One region of the Pseudomonas sp. IzPS59 genome, then DNA from elsewhere that is predicted to be linked to it. Evidence: predicted binding sites of a transcription regulator. Region 1 holds the regulator's gene; each other region holds the start of a gene.
The links. The regulator FliA, encoded in region 1, starts transcription of late flagellar genes. The targets are predictions, from matches to a motif close to CTAAAGTTTNNNNNNNNNNNGCCGNTAA.
Positions count from the first base shown of each region.

Region 2: motA (flagellar motor stator protein MotA) is a predicted target of FliA. The motif match lies at 4,349-4,376, and genes of this name have one in related genera.
Region 3: IF189_RS27685 (methyl-accepting chemotaxis protein) is a predicted target of FliA. The motif match lies at 3,820-3,847, and genes of this name have one in related genera.

Region 1 covers NZ_CP062251.1:1,780,041-1,787,256, reverse strand. The annotation lists gene IF189_RS08090 (chemotaxis protein CheA) at 1-1,352, opposite strand, end outside; gene IF189_RS08085 (protein phosphatase CheZ) at 1,390-2,178, opposite strand; gene IF189_RS08080 (chemotaxis response regulator CheY) at 2,196-2,567, opposite strand; gene fliA (RNA polymerase sigma factor FliA) at 2,735-3,475, opposite strand; gene fleN (flagellar synthesis regulator FleN) at 3,472-4,302, opposite strand; gene flhF (flagellar biosynthesis protein FlhF) at 4,416-5,756, opposite strand; gene flhA (flagellar biosynthesis protein FlhA) at 5,768-7,216, opposite strand, start outside.
Region 2 covers NZ_CP062251.1:598,047-605,262, reverse strand. The annotation lists gene IF189_RS02665 (trimeric intracellular cation channel family protein) at 1-474, opposite strand, end outside; gene orn (oligoribonuclease) at 620-1,162, opposite strand; gene rsgA (small ribosomal subunit biogenesis GTPase RsgA) at 1,270-2,301, shown strand; gene motB (flagellar motor protein MotB) at 2,349-3,425, opposite strand; gene motA (flagellar motor stator protein MotA) at 3,429-4,280, opposite strand; gene IF189_RS02640 (HDOD domain-containing protein) at 4,447-5,985, shown strand; gene rhdA (thiosulfate sulfurtransferase) at 6,025-6,840, shown strand; gene asd (archaetidylserine decarboxylase) at 6,859-7,216, shown strand, end outside.
Region 3 covers NZ_CP062251.1:6,134,359-6,141,574, reverse strand. The annotation lists gene IF189_RS27700 (putative bifunctional diguanylate cyclase/phosphodiesterase) at 1-1,257, shown strand, start outside; gene IF189_RS27695 (NorM family multidrug efflux MATE transporter) at 1,297-2,691, opposite strand; gene IF189_RS27690 (LysR substrate-binding domain-containing protein) at 2,849-3,769, shown strand; gene IF189_RS27685 (methyl-accepting chemotaxis protein) at 3,952-5,928, shown strand; gene IF189_RS27680 (ATP-binding protein) at 6,034-6,768, opposite strand; gene IF189_RS27675 (TnsA endonuclease N-terminal domain-containing protein) at 6,868-7,216, shown strand, end outside.

The DNA.
Region 1 (7,216 bases):
CGAACCAGACGCGGGAAGCGGCCGAAGACTTTCTTGATCGGCTGCATCCGGGTCTTCATGACTGCGGTCTGCAAGTCGGCGGTGACCACGTCGAGGTTCGACACGGCCTTCTGCATCGACTCGTCGCCGCTGTTCAGGCCCAGGCGCACCAGACGGTTACGCACCAGCACCAGCTCGCCGACCATGTTCATGATTTCGTCGAGACGTGCGGTGTCCACACGCACGGTGGTCTCGGCTTCGCTCGCCGGTTTTTCCGGTGGCGGAGTCGCCGGAGCACGGGCCGGAGCCGGTGCGGCAGCGGCAGCCGGTTTGGCCGGTTCGGCTTTAGGCTCAGGCGCTTTTGCAGCAGGTTTTGCCGCAGCGGCCGGGGCCTTGGCGGCAGGCGCTGCAACAGCCGAAGCATTGCCGGCCGTCACGACGGCACCGGTGGCGACGTCAGTGAACTTGCCTTTGCCATGCAGATCGTCGAGCAGCGATTCGAACTCGTGGTCGGTGATCAGATCGCTACCGGCTGCAGCCGCTGCCGGAGCAGCATTTGCATTCGAAGGGACGGACGCAATCGCCGACTCCAGCGCATCGACAGCAAAGTTACCCTTGCCGTGCAACTGATCGAGCAAGGCTTCGAATTCGTCGTCGGTGATGTCCGAGCTATCGCCCGCCGCCGGAGCCGCAGGCGCCGCGGCCGCCGGTGCCACGGCGTCGGCCGCGAACTGGCCCTTGCCGTGCAACTGGTCGAGCAGCGACTCGAACTCGGCGTCGGTGATTTCATCGCTGGCCGCTTCATCGGAAGCAGGCGCAGCGGCAGCCGCCGGGGCTTCGGCTTCGGCCTTGACGGCGTTCAGCGAGTCCAGCAGCTGTTCAAATTCGTTATCGGTGATGTCGCCGGAGTCGCCGGTTTCGTTTTCAACGACCAGCTCTTCGATCATCTCGGCCACAGGCGAAGCCGGAGCTTCGTCCGCCGATTGCGGTTCGGCCAGGCGCGCCAGGGCGGCCAGCAGTTCCGGGGTTGCAGCGGTAATCGGGCTGCGATCGCGGACTTCGCTGAACATGCTGTTCACCGCGTCCAGCGCTTCGAGCACCACGTCCATCAGTTCTGCATCTACGCGACGCTCACCCTTGCGCAGGATGTCGAACACGTTTTCGGCGATGTGACAGCACTCCACCAGCTCGTTGAGCTGAAGGAAGCCGGCGCCCCCTTTTACAGTGTGGAAACCGCGAAAAATTGCGTTGAGCAGATCTGCGTCATCCGGGCGGCTTTCCAGCTCGACCAGTTGTTCGGACAGTTGCTCAAGAATCTCGCCGGCCTCAACCAGGAAATCCTGAAGGATCTCTTCATCGGCGCCGAAGCTCATTAATGGGGTGCTCCTACAGGTCTAAAAACCCAGAAAACTAAAATCCAAGGCTGGATAGCAAATCGTCCACATCGTCCTGACCGGACACAACGTCTTCTCGTTTATCGGCATGAATCTGCGGACCTTCACCCTGCGAGAGATGTTTTTGTGGATCTTTTTCAGCGAGCATCGCCGCACGGTCATGTTCGATGCCCGCAAAGCGGTCAACCTGACTGGCCATAAGGACGAGTTTGAGCAGATTGCTTTCGACTTCGGTGACCAGTTGGGTCACGCGCTTGATCACTTGACCGGTGAGGTCCTGGTAATCCTGGGCCAGCAGGATGTCGTTGAGGTTGCTCGACACCGCGCGGTTGTCCGCGCTGCTGCGTGCCAGAAAACCGTCGACCCGACGCGCCAGTTCGCGGAACTCTTCAGCCCCGACTTCGCGGCGCATGAAACGTCCCCAGTCGGCACTCAACGCCTGGGCTTCATCAGCCAGACCATTGACCACCGGCGTGGCGCTTTCCACCAGATCCATGGTGCGGTTGGCCGCAGCTTCGGTCAGCTTGACCACATAGCCCAGGCGCTCGGTCGCATCAGTGATCTGCGACACTTCCTCGGCCTGCGGCATGTGCGGGTCGATCTGGAAGTTGACGATTGCACTGTGCAGTTCGCGCGTGAGCTTGCCGACTTCCTGGTACAGGCCACGGTCACGGGTCTGATTGAGCTCATGGATCAGTTGCACAGCGTCGCCGAACCTGCCTTTTTCAAGGCTTTCGACCAGTTCGACCGCGTGTTTTTTCAGCGTCGACTCGAAGTCGCCCTGTGAAGATTCTTTATGCTCCATAGCTCCCCCGCGCGTCATCAGCCGATGCGTTCGAAAATCTTCTCGATTTTTTCTTTCAGCGCCTGAGCCGTGAAAGGTTTGACCACGTAGCCGTTAACGCCGGCCTGGGCCGCTTCGATGATCTGCTCGCGCTTGGCTTCAGCGGTCACCATCAGCACCGGCAGGTGCTTGAGTTTTTCATCGGCGCGCACGTGACGCAGCAGGTCGATACCGGTCATGCCGGGCATGTTCCAGTCGGTCACCAGAAAGTCGATGCTGCCGCTGTTGAGCACCGGAATGGCGGTGGTGCCATCGTCGGCTTCAACGGTGTTGGTGAACCCGAGGTCACGCAACAGGTTCTTGATGATCCGCCGCATCGTTGAGAAGTCATCAACGATGAGGATTTTCATGTCTTTGTTCAATTCGACCTCCAAGCAGTCTTAAACGCGTCCAGCACCTGAACGCGCCATTTCAATCAATCCGGCAAAGCACTCGATGACTGTCTGGAGCACAACAGAGCAAGACCGGTGCCGTTCACCACCGCACCAGCCTCGTTCGCAGTGTCCCCACACTGCCTTCAGCGCGCTCGCCACTCCCCCAAACGCCCCCGCAAGCGGGCCGCGCACTGGCTGTGTAACTGGCTGACCCGCGATTCACTGACACCAAGGACTTCACCGATTTCCTTGAGGTTCAGCTCTTCGTCGTAGTACAGCGCCAACACCAGTCGCTCACGCTCCGGCAAATTGGCAATCGCGTCCGCCAGCGCCGCCTGGAAGCGTTCATCTTCCAGATCGCGTGACGGCTCAAGATGAGCACTGGCGCCATCCTCGTGCAGCCCTTCGTGTTCGCCGTCCTGCAACAGGTCGTCGAAACTGAACAGTCGGCTGCCCAGGGTGTCGTTCAAAATCCCGTAGTAATCGTCGAGACTCAACTGGAGTTCGGCCGCAACCTCGTGATCTTTAGCGTCACGGCCGGTTTTAGCTTCAATCGAGCGAATCGCGTCGCTGACCATACGGGTATTGCGGTGAACCGAGCGCGGTGCCCAGTCCCCCTTGCGTACTTCATCGAGCATCGCGCCGCGGATCCGGATGCCCGCGTACGTTTCGAAACTGGCACCCTTGCTGGCGTCGTATTTGGTCGAGACTTCGAGCAGGCCGATCATCCCGGCCTGAATCAGGTCTTCGACCTGCACACTGGCCGGCAACCGCGCCAGCAAGTGGTAGGCGATGCGTTTGACCAGTGGCGCGTAACGCTCGATCAGCTCGTACTGCGCGTCACGCGCCGACTTTTTGTAAAGGTTCATACCGCTGGCGGTCATAGCACAGGTCCTGCCGTTTGCTGCACGAGGCGCTCGACGAAAAATTCGAGATGGCCGCGCGGGTTGGCGGGCAGCGGCCAGGTGTCGACCTTTTGCGCGATCGCCTTGAATGCCAGTGCGCACTTGGAACGCGGGAAGGCTTCATAGACCGCACGCTGCTTCTGCACCGCCTTGCGCACGCTTTCGTCGTAAGGCACCGCACCGACGTATTGTAAGGCGACGTCGAGGAAGCGATCCGTGACCTTGGTCAACTTCGCGAACAGGTTGCGACCTTCCTGCGGGCTCTGGGCCATGTTGGCCAGGACGCGGAAGCGGTTCATGCCGTAATCGCGGTTGAGCAGCTTGATCAGTGCGTAGGCGTCGGTGATCGAGGTCGGCTCGTCGCAGACCACCAGCAACACTTCTTGCGCCGCGCGAACGAAACTGACTACCGAGTCACCAATACCCGCAGCGGTGTCGATCACCAGCACGTCGAGGTTGTCGCCGATGTCACTGAATGCCTGAATCAGACCGGCATGCTGGGCCGGGCTCAGGTGAACCATGCTTTGCGTGCCGGAAGCGGCCGGCACGATGCGGATCCCGCCGGGACCTTGCAACAGCACGTCGCGCAGCTCGCAGCGGCCCTCGATCACATCGGCCAAAGTACGTTTGGGCGTCAGGCCCAGCAGAACGTCGACGTTCGCCAGACCCAGGTCGGCATCCAGCAGCATGACCCGACGGCCAAGCTCTGCCAGCGCCAGGGACAAGTTCACTGACACGTTAGTCTTGCCGACGCCACCTTTGCCGCCGGTCACCGCGATCACCTGTACGGGATGCATGCTGCCCATGTTATTTCTTTACCTTGTCTTGCATAGACGGAGGCCACATTACTGGCTGCGCGTTCACAACCGGAACAATGCGTGGCAGACCATCGATGTAGGTACAAAAACTGTTCATTACCTCAGCCAACCTGCTTGGTCGGGCTGTGGTAGATATCAGCGAACATGTCAGCCATGGCTTCTTCGCTGGGTTCTTCCTGCATTTGCACGCTGACGGCGCGGCTGACCAATTGATGACGGCGCGGCAGATGCAGATCATCCGGAATCCGTGGGCCATCGGTCAGGTAGGCGACCGGCAGTTCATGACTGATCGCCAGGCTCAGCACTTCGCCAAGGCTGGCCGTCTCATCCAGTTTAGTCAGGATGCACCCGGCGAGCCCGCAACGCTTGTAACTGTGATAAGCGGCGGTTAGAACCTGTTTCTGGCTGGTGGTTGCCAGTACCAGATAATTTTTCGACCGAATGCCACGACCGGCCAGGCTTTCCAGTTGCATGCGCAGTGCCGGATCGCTGGCCTGCAGGCCGGCGGTGTCGATCAGCACCACGCGTTTGCGCAGCAGAGGATCCAGCGCCTGCACCAGGGACTGGCCCGGGTCGACGTGGGTCACCGACACATTGAGGATCCGGCCCAGGGTTTTCAACTGTTCCTGAGCGCCGATGCGGAAACTGTCCATGCTCACCAGCGCAATGTTCTGCGCGCCGTACTTGAGTACGTAGCGGGCAGCCAGTTTGGCGAGGGTGGTGGTCTTGCCCATGCCGGCCGGGCCGACCATGGCAATCACACCGCCCTCTTCCAGCGGCTCGACTTCCGGTGTGGCGATCATCCGCGCCAGGTGCGCCAGCAACATGCGCCAGGCCTGACGAGGCTCTTCGATATCGCTGGTCAGTGCCAGCAGGTCGCGGGACAACGGACCGGACAAGCCGATGCGCTGCAGACGGCGATACAGATTCGCCTGAGCCGGACGGCTGCCTTGCAGCTGATTCCAGGCCAGGGTGCCGAGCTGAACTTCCATCAGCTCGCGCAGGCTGTTGAGTTCGAAACGCATCGAATCCAGCGCACGCGGATCGACGCCAGCGGCAGCCGGCGCAGGTGCCGGGGCTGGACGGGCCGGTGCGGCGTACGTCGGTTCTGTCAGAGGCTCGGCAGCCGTCAGCGGCAGGCCGGCGGTCAATGGCAGACCGGAGAACAACTGGCGATTGGTGTTGCCGTCGGCCTCACCACGCATGCTCAGCTCGGCCTGGGCGGTGACGATGCGCGACTGAGTCTTGCGCAGCTCGTCTTCGAGTTCCATGTTCGGAACCCGTGGCGCCAGCGCCGACAGTTTGTAATCCAGCGCCGCCGTCAGCTCGACGCCGCCGGCAATGCGGCGGTTGCCAATGATGGCGGCATCAGCGCCCAGCTCATCACGAACCAGCTTCATGGCCTGACGCATATCGGCGGCGAAAAAACGCTTAACTTGCATAAACCACTACCTCAGCCGTTGGGCCCTACTGTCGCAACGATGGTCACTTGCTTGTTGTCCGGAATTTCCTGGTAGGCCAGCACATGCAGTCCGGGAACTGCCAGGCGACCAAAGCGCGAGAGCATCGCGCGAACCGGGCCTGCTACCAACAGGATCACCGGCTGACCTTGCATTTCCTGACGCTGCGCCGCTTCGATGAGCGAACGTTGCAGCTTCTCGGCCATGCTTGGCTCCAGCAGAACGCCCTCTTCCGAGCCTTGTCCTGCCTTCTGCAGACTATTGAGCAATATTTGTTCCAACCTTGGCTCCAGCGTGATGACTGGCAGCTCGGACTCAGTCCCTACAATGCTTTGGACGATTGCACGGGATACGCCAACCCGCACAGCGGCCACCAAAGCGGCGGTATCTTGACTCTTGGCGGCATTGTTGGCGATGGCTTCGGCAATGCTGCGGATGTCGCGCACCGGCACGTGTTCGGCGAGCAGCGCCTGCAACACTTTCAGCAGCTGCGACAACGTGACCACACCCGGCACCAGCTCTTCCGCCAGTTTCGGCGAGCTCTTGGCCAGCAATTGCATGAGTTGCTGCACTTCCTCGTGGCCGATCAGCTCGCTGGAGTGCTTGTACAGAATCTGGTTCAAGTGGGTGGCGACCACGGTACTGGCGTCCACCACGGTGTAACCGAGCGATTGCGCCTGGGCGCGCTGGCTGACTTCGATCCACACCGCCTCCAGGCCGAAAGCCGGATCTTTGGCGGTGATGCCGTTGAGCGTGCCGTAGACCTGCCCCGGGTTGATCGCCAGTTCGCGATCCGGGTAGATCTCGGCCTCGGCCAGAATCACCCCCATCAGGGTCAGGCGATAGGCGCTCGGTGCCAGATCGAGGTTGTCGCGGATGTGCACGGTCGGCATCAGGAAGCCCAGATCCTGCGAGAGCTTCTTGCGCACGCCCTTGATCCGCGCCAGCAACTGGCCGCCCTGATTGCGGTCCACCAGCGGAATCAGGCGATAGCCGACTTCCAGGCCGATCATGTCGATGGGCGTCACGTCGTCCCAGCCCAGCTCTTTGGTTTCCATGGCGCGGGCTGGCGACGGCAGCAGTTCCTGCTGACGCTTGACCTCTTCCAGCGCCTGCACCTTGGCCACGTTCTGCTTCTTCCAGAACAGGTAAGCACCACCGGCAGCCAGTGCGGCCATGGTCAGGAACGAGAAGTGCGGCATGCCCGGCACCAGGCCCATGACCGCCATCAGACCGGCCGCCACCGCCAGCGCTTTCGGCGAAGCGAACATCTGGCGATTGATCTGCTTACCCATGTCTTCCGAACCGGAAGCACGGGTCACCATGATCGCTGCAGCTGTAGATAACAACAGTGATGGCAATTGCGCCACTAAACCGTCACCGATGGTCAGCAAGGCGTAAACCTTGCCCGCGTCAGCGAAGGACATGTTGTGCTGGAAGAT
Region 2 (7,216 bases), 1.2 Mb from region 1:
ACACCACGCTGCGGCGAACGAGACGCTGGCGTAGAGTTCACGGCGGAAGATCAGCGGGATGTCGTTGCAGAAGATGTCGCGCAGGATGCCGCCGAACACCCCGGTGATCACGCCGCTGACCGAAGCCACCAGCATGCCGTGGCCCATTTCCAGGGCGGTCATGCAGCCGATCAGGGTGAACGCCACCAGACCGACGGCATCGAGCACCAGAAACAGCGAGCGCAGATGGCGCATCCAGCGGGCGGTGAACACGGTGATCATCGCCGCGACCGTGGTCAGCACCAAGTATTCCGGGTGTTTGACCCAGGTCAGCGGGTAGTGCCCAAGCAGCACGTCGCGCACCGAACCGCCGCCCAATGCCGTGACGCAGGCGATCAGCACCACGCCGAACCAGTCCATGCCGCGACGGCCCGCAGACAGGGCGCCGGTCATGGCTTCGGCAGTAATGGCGACGAGGTAGAGCATCAACAACATGGTGGCGATCCTGGCAGGAAGGCGCGCAGTCTAGCCATTTCAGGGCGGCACCAGAAGTGCGTTTTGCTGAACGTCTGTGACGAGGGGATCTGGCTGCTGCGCAGCCAGGCGGGAGCAAGCGCCCTCGCCACAAAGGTCGCCGATCTCAGAACTTGATGAAATGCTTGCGGTAGTGCTGCAGCTCGGCGATGGACTCGCGGATGTCGTCCAGTGCCAGGTGAGTACTGCCCTTCTTGAAGCTGTCGCGCACGTCCGGCGCCCAGCGCGCGGCCAGCTCCTTGAGGGTGGAAACGTCGAGGTTGCGGTAGTGGAAGTAGCTTTCCAGCGACTTCATGTGGGTATAAAGGAAGCGGCGATCCTGGCAGATGCTGTTGCCGCAGATCGGCGACTTGCCCTTCGGTACCCACTTCTCGAGGAAAGCGATGGTTTCGGCTTCAGCTTCGGCCATGCTCACGCGGCTTTCGCGCACACGCTGGGTCAGGCCGGAGTTGCCGTGGGTGCGAGTGTTCCACTCGTCCATGCGGGCGAGCACTTCGTCGCTGTGGTGGATGGCGATCACCGGGCCTTCGGCCAGGGTGTTCAGGTCACTGTCGGTGACGATGGTGGCCATTTCGATGATGACGTCGTTTTCCGGATCCAGACCGGTCATTTCCAGGTCGATCCAGATCAGGTTCTGCGGGTTTTGCATATTTCGGCTCCTAGGCAATGCTGCGCAGTTTAGCCTAGGGCGGTGCCCGGGCGTGCTAAACTCGCGGCCGTTTTACCTAATCGCTGCATTCTTCAGACGGAACACCCATGGCCAAACGCCAACTCAATCGTCGTCAAAACTGGCGCATCGAAAAGATTCAGGGCGAGCGCGCCGCCCGCGCCGCCAAACGTGAGTCCTCGGCTGTCGAGGCGCTCGAAGGCGGCGACCTGGGCCCGGAACAGCACGGCCTGGTGATCGCCCACTTCGGTGTGCAGGTCGAGGTCGAGGCCGTTGACGGCGAACTGGCCGGCCAGGTCTTCCGTTGCCACTTGCGGGCCAACCTGCCAGCGCTGGTGACCGGTGACCGTGTGGTCTGGCGCGCCGGCAACCAGGGCATCGGCGTGATCGTCGCACAACTGCCGCGTACCACAGAACTGTGCCGCCCGGACAGCCGAGGCCAGCTCAAACCGGTGGCCGCCAACGTCGACATGATCGTCATCGTCTTCGCCCCGCTGCCCGAGCCCCATGCGAACCTGATCGACCGCTATCTGGTCGCGGCCGAGCACGCAGGCATCCGTCCGTTGCTGCTGCTGAACAAATTCGACCTGATCGACGAACAGAACGCCCCGGCGCTGAACGCGTTGCTGGCGGTATACCGCACTTTGGGCTATCCGGTGCTGGAAGTGTCGGCGCACCACGGCAACGGCATGGAGCAATTGCAAACGCTGCTCGACGGACGCATCAGCGTATTCGTCGGTCAGTCCGGTGTCGGCAAGTCGTCGCTGGTCAACAGCCTGCTGCCGGACGTCGAAACCCGTGTCGGCCCGCTGTCCGAATGGTCCGGCCAGGGCACTCACACCACGACCACTGCGCGGCTGTTCCACTTCCCCGGCGGCGGTGAACTGATCGACTCCCCGGGCATCCGCGAATTCGGCCTGGGCCACGTCAGCCGTGCCGATGTCGAGGCCGGTTTCATCGAGTTCGACGACCTGCTCGGCACCTGCCGCTTCCGCGACTGCAAGCACGACCGCGAACCGGGTTGCGCCCTGCTCAAAGCTCTGGAAGACGGACGCATCCAGCAACAGCGGATGAACAGCTACCGCTCGATCATCGCCAGCCTTCCCGAAAACGGCTACTAAGCAGCCAGACACAAAAAAGCCGACATCACTGTCGGCTTTTTTGTGGGTCACTGCTTCGGCGCGGGAGCCGGTGCAGGGGCCGGTGCAGCAGGCGCCGGGGCTGGCGCCGCGCTGCCCGGCTCGGCCGGTTTCGGCAGCGGGTCGTCGAACAGATTCAACCGTTCACGCAGCTCGTGCGCAGGCACTGGCTGCTGATCCGCCGGCAAGGCGTTCGGGTCGACCGGTTTGGCCGGATCGGCGCCGTTCTGCCCTTCGGCCGGTTTCGCCGGCTCAGCACCTTGCGAACCTTCGATGGCGGCCTGGGCCTTCTTGGTCAGCACCACGATGTCGATACGGCGGTTGACCGGGTTGAACGGGTTCTCCTTGTCGAACAGTGCCGACGAGGCGTAACCCACCACACGAGCCACTTGGCCGTCCGGATAGCTGCCCGCCACCAGCGCACGCCGGGCGGCGTTGGCACGGTTGGCCGAAAGCTCCCAGTTACCGAAGTCGCCGGTGCCGGTGTACGGCTTGGCATCGGTGTGACCGCTGATGCTGATCTTGTTCGGCACCGCTTTGATGGTGTCGGCCATGGCCAGCAGGATGTCTTCGAAGTACGGCTTCAGGCGTGCAGAACCTGAGTCGAACATCGGCCGGTTCTCGGCGTCCATGATCTGGATGCGCAAGCCATTCGGCGTGATCTCGAACAGGATCTGGTCCTTGAATTTCTGCAGTTGCGGGTTCTCGTCGACCTTGTTCTGCAGTTCCTGCAGCAACAGTTCCAGACGTTCCTTCTCGACCTGCTCGGCCATGCCTTCAACCTGATCGGTGTCGACCGTGACCTTGTCCGGTTGCGGCTGAGACTTCACTTCAGGGTTGAGGGTGTTTTCCGGCGCCAGGGTCGGCGTACCGCCCAGGTCGATGATGTACGGCGTACCGCTCTCGGAGAAGCCGACCGGGTCCTTGAAGTAGCCGGCAATGGCGATCTTCTGTTCCGGCGTTGCGGTGGACAGCAGCCACAGCACCAGGAAGAACGCCATCATCGCCGTCGCGAAGTCGGCGAAGGCGATCTTCCACGCTCCGCCGTGATGCCCGCCACCGTAGCGCTTGACGCGCTTGATGATTATCGGCTGGTTATTTTCCATGACTTAGCGACCGCGAACCGCTTGTTCCAGCTCGGCGAAGCTAGGACGGTGAGCCGGGTACAGAACCTTGCGCCCGAATTCCACGGCCAGCGACGGCGGCATGCCGGAAGCCGAAGCCACCAGCGAAGCCTTGATGGCTTCATAAACGTTGAGTTCTTCCTTGGCATCGTGAGCCAGGGAGTGCGCCAGCGGGCCGAAGAAGCCGTAGGCCGCCAAGATACCGAAGAAGGTACCGACCAGTGCCGCACCTACGTGCAGACCGATGGACTTCTGGTCGCCCTCGCCCAGCGACGCCATGGTCACCACGATACCCAGTACCGCCGCGACGATACCGAAACCGGGCATGCCGTCGGCAATGCCGTTGACCGCGTGGGAAGGATGCTCCAGTTCTTCCTTGAGGCTGTACAGCTCCATGTCGAACAGGCCTTCGAGTTCGTGCGGCGCCATGTTGCCGGACGACATGATGCGCAGGTAATCGCAGATGAACGCGGTCATGCGTTCGTCTTTCAGCACCGCCGGGTACTTGGCGAAGATCGGGCTCGCAGCGGCATCTTCGATGTCGCCTTCGATGGCCATCATGCCTTCACGGCGGCTCTTGTTGAGGATTTCGTAGATCAGGCCGAGCACTTCCAGATAGAACGTGTGGCTGAAACGCGAGCTGAACATGCCCAGGGATTTCTTGAGCACGTGCATGGTCATGTAACCGGGGTTGGCCTGGAGGAATGCTCCGAGTGCCGCACCGCCGATGATCATCACCTCGAAGGGCTGGATCAGGGCGGCAATCTTGCCGTGGGAGAGCACGTATCCGCCGAGCACGCTCGCGAATACGACGATGATGCCGATAATTTTAGCCATAGGTAGAAAGTACTTACTTAAGTCGGGTTCAAGGTCATATTCGGAAGTTAAAAAATCTCTTCTTCTACTTATCGGCAAAACTGCGCCAGACTATAGCCAGTTCAGGCGAAAAGCCAATTTAGCCCGTGCCGGGCGCGTCTACAGCAGATCAAGATCCCGTCCAGACATGGCTAATGAAACGAACGTCCCACACGCAAGACCGACCACACTCGATGGCTGGGTGAAGCTGCTCGACGGCGTGCGCCTGCCGGTGCCGCAAGAGGCCCATGACAAGGTCTGCCGGGCGATCCGCGACAATCGCAGCTCGCTGCGCGACATTGCCGACCTGATGCAGGACAGCCCGGCGCTGGCCCTGAGCATCATCCGCGAAGCCAACCGCCATACCCAGGGCAGCCTGACCGCACCGGCGGAAAACCTTGAGGTGGCGATCAATCGCCTGGGGCTCGCCCGCACCGAAGAACTGCTGGCACGCCTGCCCGCCGAGCCACAGGCGCAAATTCCCCAGGCCCTGCGCCAGATACAGATGATCAGCCAGCACGCCACGCAGCAGGCCAACGGTTTTTTTGCCAGTCGCCTGGCGCGGCTGTGGCAGGACATTCACTGGGGCAGCCTGCTGTTTCTGTCGCCGCTGTGGCCGCTGGCGCTGACCTTTCCCAAACTGCTCGAAGAGTGGGAAGTACGGGTCATCCACAAGGGCGAATCGGCCCGCGACGTGGAAAAACAATTGTTCGGCGTGCGCCTGCTGAAGATCGGTGCTGCACTGGTCGAAGCCTGGCGCCTGCCGATCTGGGTGCAGCAGGGGTATCGATTGCTGCTCACCGAGCAGCGCGAACTGGTCAAGGTTCTGCGCATCGCCCGCGACGTCGATCATCCGTTGCGTCAGCAGAATCGTCTGGATGACGACCCGACCCTGCGCAACTGGCTCAATCAGCCGGCCAATACCGTGCTGCTGGCCAATGGTCTGGCGCTGTCGGCGCAGCAGGCCTGGGACAGTCCGCACAGTGAGCGCTGGCAGTACCTGACCAGCCTCTATCTGCAAATCCCGATGGACGAAGTGCAGCAGCAGCTGCACCAGCAGGCCGCCAACAGTGCGCGCCGGCATTCGATGCCGGATCTGTGGCACCCAGCGGTTTCGCTGCTGTGGCCATGGGACAACCGTCGTTTGCCGGCCGGCATGCTGCCCGCCGCCGCGCCGAATACCGAAGACCTGGCCAAATGGCGCCGGCAATGCGCCGAACTGCTGGCCGAACCGAGCCGTTTCACCAACGCCATGCACTTGACCATTGCGGCCCGCGACGCGCTGGTGGCCAGCGGCATGCGCCGGGTGATGATCCTGATGGCCGACCGCACCCAGTCCAGTCTGCGTGTGCATCAGATTTCCGGGTTGCCGAAGGAAGCCGCTGCGCTCAATTTCGTCGTCAGCCAGAGCACCGTGCTGCAACGCCTGCTCGCGCAGCAGGCACAGGTGCGGATCACTCCGGAGAACAACGCCCAGTTCTCCGCCCTGCTGCCGCCGTCCCTGCGAACGCTGTTTCGTGGCGAACATCTGTTCCTGCGCTCGCTGGTCCATAACGGCCGGGTGATCATGATCGTGGTCGCCGACCAGGGTGGCGGACCGTTCGCCGACATTACCGTGCAAGCCTTCGGCAAAACCGCGCAGTGCATCGAGAAAGCCCTGCACAGCTTTAGCCAGCGCGGCCAATGACAGCTACAATCCTTCCCCTTTGTGCTCTGGAGACCTCACATGTCTGACTTCTCTGGCCTGGCGCTGGTGATCGAGCCGAGCGACCTGCTCCCGCGCCTCGACGCCCGCAATCTGATTCTGGTGGATCTGACCAGCGCCGCCCGCTATGCCGAGGGTCATATTCCCGGCGCACGCTTCGTCGATCCGAAGCGCACCCAGCTGGGCCAGGCACCGGCTCCGGGTCTGCTGCCGACAAAGGAAAAACTCGAAGAACTGTTCGGCGAGCTGGGCCACAACAAGGACGCGGTCTACGTGGTCTATGACGACGAAGGCGGCGGTTGGGCCGGGCGTTTCATCTGGCTGCTCGACGTGATCGGTCACGACAAGTACCACTACCTCGACGGCGGTCTGCCGGCGTGGCTGGCGGAAGGATCGCCGATGTCGATCCAGGTTCCTCCTGCGGTCGGCGGCCCGGTAGCCCTGACCCTGCACGACGAACCGACCGCCACCCGCGAATACCTGCAAAGCCGCCTCGGTGCCGCTGATCTGGCGATCTGGGATGCTCGCGGGCCACTGGAATATTCCGGCGAGAAAGTGCTGGCGGCCAAGGGTGGACACATCCCCGGCGCAGTCAATTTCGAATGGACGGCAGGCATGGATCAGGCGCGCCAGTTGCGCATCCGTACCGACATGCCGCAGATCCTCGAAAACCTCGGGATCACCAAGGACAAAGAAATCATCACTCACTGCCAGACCCATCACCGGTCCGGTTTCACTTATCTGGTGGCCAAGGCTCTCGGTTATCCGCGGGTCAAGGGCTACGCCGGTTCCTGGGGCGAATGGGGCAACCACCCCGACACCCCCGTCGAGCTTTAAGGATTTTTAAGGACAGTCATGAAAGAGCGTTTGTTTATCATCAGCCAATACCTGCTGCCCCACCACTTGCTGTCGCGCCTGGCCGGCTGCATCGCCGAGTGCCGCGTGCGCTGGTTCAAGAATGCCTTCACCACCTGGTTCGCCAAGCGTTATCAGGTGGACATGTCCCAGGCGCTGGTTGAAGACGTCACCGCTTACGAGCACTTCAATGCCTTCTTCACCCGCGCGCTGAAAGACGGTGCACGTCCACTGGATCAGACCCCGGGCTCGATCCTCAGCCCGGCCGACGGTGCGATCAGCCAGCTTGGCCCGATCGAGCACGGCCGCATCTTCCAGGCCAAGGGCCACAGCTTCAGCGTGCTGGAACTGCTGGGCG
Region 3 (7,216 bases), 2.0 Mb from region 1:
CAGACTTTGCTGACCGCGCGTCTTGCCGAAAATGACGGTCGCGGCCTGGCCCTCGGACACCTCGATCTCGACAACTTCCGCTACGCCAATGACGCCCTCGGCCATCAGGCCGGCGACCGGCTGATCCTGCAAGTGGTCGCCCGGCTGAAAAGCCAGCTGGAGGCCGGCGATCAACTGGCGCGTCTGGGCAGCGATGAGTTTGCCCTGCTGATCGACACCCGCCGTGCTCCGCAACGGGCCGAATGGATGGCCGAACGCATCACCGAAGCCTTGGCCGAGCCTTACTGGATCGACGGTGAAAGCCTGCTGATCGGCTCCAGTCTGGGCATCGCACACGCCCGCGCCCAGGGTGGTGCCGATCCATTGATGTGGCATGCGCATATCGCCATGCAGCAGGCCAAGAGCACCCAGGGCTGCACCTTTCACATCTTCAACGAACGGATCAACCGCAACGCCCGGAGCATCGCCGACCTCGAGAGCGAACTGCGCCGGGCGTTGCGCCGCGACGAACTGGAGCTGCATTACCAGCCACGTCTGGATATGCAGGACGGTCAGATCGTCGGCCTCGAAGCCCTGGTGCGCTGGCGTCACAGCGAACGCGGCCTGTTGCCGCCGAGCGAATTCGTGCCGCTGGCCGAGCAGAGCGGTCTGATCGTACCGCTGGGTTACTGGGTGATTTCCCGGGCCCTGCGTGACATGCAGGCCTTGCGTGAACGCGGATTGCCGGCGCTGCACATGGCGATCAACCTGTCGTTCCGCCAGTTTCAGGACAGCCAGTTGTTGCCGACGCTCAGTCGTCTGATCGCCGAGCGTGGGGTCGAGGCGCAGTGGCTGGAGTTCGAACTCACCGAAACCGCCGTGATGCGCCGCAGCGATCTGGTCAAACAGACCATGGACGCCCTCGGTCGCCTCGGCGTGCGTTTTTCGCTGGATGATTTCGGCACCGGGTTCTCGTCGTTCGTGCACCTCAACAGCCTGCCGATCACCTTGCTGAAGATCGACAAGAGCTTCGTCGGCGGCATGGAACAGCGCGAAGAGAACCGAAAACTGGTGCACGCGATGATCAACCTCGCGCACAACCTGCACCTGGAAGTGGTGGCCGAAGGGGTGGAAACCCGGGAGCAACTGGATCTGTTGCGCGGATTCGGCTGCGATCAGGTGCAGGGCTACCTGATCAGCAAGCCGTTGCCGTTGGCGGAGCTGGTTGACTATCTGATTGCTGACGCCAGCCAGCCTCCGCTGGGTATTGTGGTCTGACTAAAAGGTGTACGGGAGCAGGGTTGCTCCCGTAGCCCGTCATTCCGGCTGAGCGATCTTGAATCCTCGAGATTGCGGCTCCAGTCGAATCATCCGCTTCATCTTCCATTCGAACGCCAGCGTCAGGCTGATCGCCGCGCAGGCCAGGCCCAGCGCCAGACCCCACCAGACGCCGGTCGGCCCCCAGTGCAGATGGAACGCCATCAACCACGCCGCTGGCGCACCGATCAGCCAGTAGCAACCGAGCCCGACCAGGAAGGTGGTCTTGGCGTCCTTGAGTCCGCGAATGCAGCCCATGGCAATCGTCTGCGTGCCGTCGAACAGCTCGAACCATGCCGCGACCGCCAGCAGGCTCACGGCCAGCCGAATCACCTCGGCAAACGCCGGGTCGTTATGGTCGAGGAACAAACCGACCAACTGGTTCGGCAACAGCCAGAACACCATCGCAAACCCCAGCATCACCACTGCACCGAAGACGATTCCGACCCGCCCGGACATCCGCGCATCGTTCAGTTGCCCGGCGCCGTAATGCTGGCCGACGCGCATGGTGATCGCATACGACATCCCCGCCGGCACCATGAATGCCACCGATACGATTTGCAGGGCAATCTGGTGCGCCGCCAGTTGCGTGCTGCCCATGGTGCCCATGCACAGCGCCGCGAAGGCGAACAGTCCGACTTCCACCGCGTAGGTGCCGCCAATCGGCAGACCCAGGCGCCAGAGTTCTTTCAGGTACTGCCGGTTCGGCCGCGACAGGCCCTCGCGCAGCGGGTAAGCGTCATAGGCCGGATGCCGACGGATATGCCACGCCAGCCCTAGCGCCATGCAGTTGGCGACAATCGCCGTGACCAGCCCGATACCGGTCAGCCCCAGTTTCGGCAGGCCGAACATACCGGTGATCAGCGCGTAATTGAGCAGGAAGTTGGCCACGGTGCCGGCGAGGCTGATGACCATCACCGGTGTTGCCCGGCCAATCGCACTGGTGAAGCCGCGCAGAGCCATGAAGCTCAGGTAGCCGGGCAGGGCGAATGGCAGGGCGATCAGAAATTGTCCGGCGGCGTTGACGTTGGTCTCGGTCTGGCCGAACAGCAACAGCACCGGTTTGAGGTTCCACAGCAGCAACCCGGCGCCCAGCGCCATCAGCCACGCCAGCCACAGCCCGGCCTGGGTCAGTCTGGCGGCGCCGATAATGTCGCCGGCACCCTGACGGATTGCCACCAGGGTGCCGACCGCCGCGATCACGCCGATGCAGAAGATCGACACGAACGAATAACTGGCCGCGCCCAGCCCGCCGCCGGCCAGCGCTTCGGGACTGAGACGGGCCATCATCAGGGTGTCGGTCAGCACCATCAACATGTGCGCCAACTGCGAGGCGATCAACGGCCCCGCCAGCCGCAGGATGGCCCAGAGTTCGGTACGCACAGGACGCAGCATGGTTTCACATCCTTATAAAAGAGGGAGCAAGAGACCGTCGATTCTCAGGGTTTGGCGCGGGTTGCACAAAGGGATAAAAAGGATGGGTGGCATGATTAAAACTCATCCAGAAGCAATTCTGCTAAGTTGGCGCAATCCCGCCATTGGAGCGCTGTGCATGTCCCGTCGTCTTCCACCCTTGTATGCCCTGCGTGCATTCGAAGCTGCGGCGCGGCACAGTTCGTTCACCCGTGCCGCCGAAGAGTTGTCGATCACTCAGAGTGCGGTGAGCCGGCACATCCGCACGCTCGAAGAGCACTTCGCCTGTCGGCTGTTCCACCGCAGCGGCCGCAACCTGCAACTGACCGAGTCGGCGCGCCTGCTGTTACCCGGCATCCGTGAAGGCTTTGCGGCGCTTGAGCGGGCCTGCAATACCTTGCGCGCCGAAGATGACATCCTGCGCATGAAAGCCCCGTCGACCCTGACCATGCGCTGGTTGCTGGCGCGGCTCAGTCGCTTCCGCCATTTGCAGCCGGGCAATGAAGTGCAACTGACCAGTGCCTGGATGGACGTGGACTCGGTGGACTTCAACAACGAGCCTTTCGATTGCGCGGTGCTGCTCAGCGACGGGCATTTTCCGCCGGACTGGGAGGCCAGCCTGTTGTTTCCGGAAGAGCTGATCCCGGTAGGTGCGCCCAACCTGCTCAATGATCAGCCCTGGGATGTGACGCGACTGGCCTCCACCGAATTGCTGCACCCGACCCCGGATCGCCGCGACTGGCGCAGCTGGCTGGAGCACATGGGGTTGTCGGATCAGGTATCACTCAAGGGCGGACAGGTGTTCGATACCCTGGAACTGGGGATGATCGCGGCGGCCCGGGGTTATGGCGTGTCCATGGGCGATCTGCTGATGGTGGCCGAGGATGTGGCGCAAGGACGTTTGAGTCTGCCGTGGCCGACGGCGGTCGCCAGCGGCCTGAATTATTACCTGGTGTGGCCAAAGACCCGTCCGGGAGGTGAACGTTTGCGCCGGCTCAGTGATTTCCTTCAGGGCGAAGTTCGGGCGATGGAACTGCCGGTGGTCGCGCGCTTGAGCTGAAACGTTCGAGCCGCCACAATGCCGGCCCCAGGCCATAACCCTGCTGTGCGCTCAAGTATTCGCTTTCACCGCCGAATACGTCCAAGTGGAACCGTCGTGCCGGTTCTGCGCATCACCCCCATTATTAGAATTTTTCCGAGCCGCGATCAGGGAGGATCCGCAGACTCGGCCAGGAGCTGTCCATGTCTCAACCTCGCGCCCGGATCGCCTCGCAGCTGGGCCTTGCGCTCGCCGTGATACTGGCGGTTGTCATCAGTGGCAGTACGGTGTTCGCCCTGCGTTCGCTGGACACCGCCAACCTCGCCACCCGTGAAGAACACCTGGCCAGCGAGGCCCGTCTGCTCGCCGACCAGTTGAGCACCTTCCACGGCACGCTGCGTGAAAGCACCCAGCGTCTGAGCGGGCTGTTCGAGAAGCGCTTCAGCGCGGGCCTGAGCATTCACCCGGACGAGCCGGTCAGCGTGGCGGGCACCCAGACCCCGGGCCTGCACCTGGGCAGCGAAGTGTTGAACAACAACTTCAAGGAAGTCGACGAGTTCAAGCAGATGACGGCGGGCGTTGCCACGCTGTTCGTGCGCAGCGGCGAAGACTTCGTGCGGGTCAGTACCTCGCTGACCAAGCAGGACGGCAGCCGCGCCATCGGCACCTTGCTCGATCACGCCCACCCGGCTTACGCGAAGTTGATGGCGGGGCAAGGCTACGTCGGCCGCGCGCTGCTGTTCGATCGTTCCTACATGACTCAGTACACCCCGGTGCGTGACAGCAGCGGCAAGGTGATCGCTGTGTTGTTCGTCGGCTTCGACTACACCGACGCGCAGAACGCTCAGTTCGACAACCTCAAGCGCTTCCGCATTGGCCAGAGCGGTTCTCTGGCGCTGCTGGACGAGCAGAACAAATGGCTGGTCGCGCCAGCGGGCGTGCAGGCGCCGGATCAAGCAGTGCCGGTGGTGAATGGCCTGGCGAAAGCACCGGGCAAGGGCCGGTTCTGGAGCGACAAGTCTGAAGACTTCTACAGCATCGCCGTGCCGTTCGAAGGTGGGCCGTGGTCGGTGGTGGCGAGCATGCCGAAGTCCGAGATCCGCGAAGTAACCTGGAGTGTCGGCATCCAGTTGGCCATCGGCAGTCTGCTGGCGATGCTGATCGCGGTCGGTTCGGCGGTATGGCTGCTGCGCAGCAAACTGCAACCGCTGGGTGATCTGGTGCGTCAGGCCGAAGCCCTGGGTGCCGGCGATCTGAGCGTGCGCCTGAATGTGTCGAGCAACGATGAAATCGGCCAGTTGGCCCGCGCGTTCAACCAGATGAGCCAGGCGCTGTCGACCATGGTCGAGCACATTCGTCGCGCCTCGGAGGAGGTCAACAGCCGTGCGCAGGCACTGTCCGGTCTGTCCGGTGGCGCATACGAAGGCATGGAGCAACAGTCCGGCGAAATCACCAGCATGGCGGGTGCGGTTGAAGAGTTTTCCGCCACCTCGCTGAACATTGCCGACAACATGGGCAACACCCAACGTCTGGCCCAGGAAAATGCCCAGCAGACCCAGATCGGTCGCAGCTCGATGGAAGAAGCATCGTCCTCGCTGGAGCAGATTGCCGGCGCGCTGAACACCACGGCGACCGTGATCAACACGCTCGGTCAGCGCTCCCAGGAAATCGGCGGCATCGTCAGCGTGATCACCTCGATTGCCGAACAGACCAACCTGCTGGCGCTCAACGCGGCCATCGAAGCGGCCCGTGCCGGCGAGCAAGGTCGCGGCTTTGCCGTGGTGGCTGACGAAGTGCGCAATCTGGCATCGCGCACCCGTCAGGCGACTGACGAAATTTCCGGGATGATCCACAGCATCCAGCAGGAAACCGGCAACGCCATCAGCACCATGGAACAGGGCAACGTGCTGATGCAGGAAGGCTTGTCGCGTAACGCCAACGTTGCTTCGGCGCTGGCGCGGATCGATGAGCAGAGCCGTTCGGCAGGGCAGCAGTTTGCGGCGATCACCACGGCGACTCAGGAGCAGAGCAGCACCGCGACGTTGCTCAGCAGCAATCTGCAGAGCATTGCGATGGCCAACAGTGAGCAGCGTGAGGTGGTTTCCAATCTGGCGGTGACGGCCAAAGAACTGGAGAAGCTGGCGGCGGATTTGCGTTCCGAGGTTGATCGGTTCCGCTGATGCGTCTCTGAAAAAGCTATCGCGAGCAGGCTCGCTCCCAAAGGATCTGTGTTGGTCCTGTGAGAGCGAGCTTGCTTGCGTTTGGGCTCTCCCAAAACTCAGCACCTACTGAGTCGCCGGCCGATACTGCAACGCTTCGGCCAGGTGCTCGCGACTGATATCTGCGCGCGTCTCCAGATCCGCCAGCGTCCGTGCCACCTTGAGCAGCCGATGCGCCGAGCGCAGCGACAAGGTCAGCCTTTCACACGCCGTTTCCAGCCAGGTTTCATCGGCTGTGGATAACTTGCAGTGCCTCTTCAGCCCCGGCAAATCGAGAAACGCATTGGCGCAGCCCTGGCGCTTCTGCTGCCGCTCGCGGGCCTCGGCGACTAACTCGGCCGCGCTGGCGCTGTCCTCGCCCGGTTTCACCGCAGGGTTCAACGCTGTGGCTTCTCGCGCCACCGTCAGGTGCAAATCGATTCGATCCAGCAACGGCCCCGACAGCTTGTTGCGATAGCGCTGCACCATGTCCGGCGTGCACGAGCACTTGCCACTCGGCTCGCCAAGATATCCACAGGGGCAGGGATTCATCGCCGCCACCAGCTGGAATCTTGCGGGGAAACGCACGCGCTCCTTGGCGCGGGCAATCACGATGCAGCCGGATTCTAGCGGCTCACGCAGAACCTCCAGCACCTTGCGATCAAACTCGGGTAGTTCATCGAGGAACAGCACACCATGATGGGCGAGGGTGATTTCGCCGGGTTGCGGTTTTGAGCTGCTGTAGGATTCAGAAATAGATGAGACAGTGGTGCTATGAAACCCTTGAAAAACGGCAGCTTTCGTTGGAAATAGCTGAGCCAATATTTCGAATTAGGTGCGACTAAACTCGATATGGACAAAAATAGCTGCGATAAAACTAGACCGCGCCAAACCCGAGCAATTAAGCCCACCAAGCGAAGCATGTCGGGTGTCTTTCCCTTCCGCAAAGAAGAAGGAATCCCCTATGAGTCGATGCTGGAGCGCGACTTTCTTGCGCGCACGGCTTTCTCTTGTGACGTCGAAACGATTGTTCCGCAACCGATCCAAATTGATTTCACCGGTAGAGACGGTCGCACCTTCCAGTACACCCCAGATTTCCTAGTTTACTACCGGCTGGGTGGTCGTAATTACGAGCAATATCCAAAGCCAACCTTGGTCGAGGTGAAGCCAGAGGCTGACTGGAGAGCGAACTGGAGGAAGTGGCTGCCTAAATGGAAAGCTGCTTGGAGGTACGCGAATGACCAAGGGTGGAACTTCCACATCTATGACG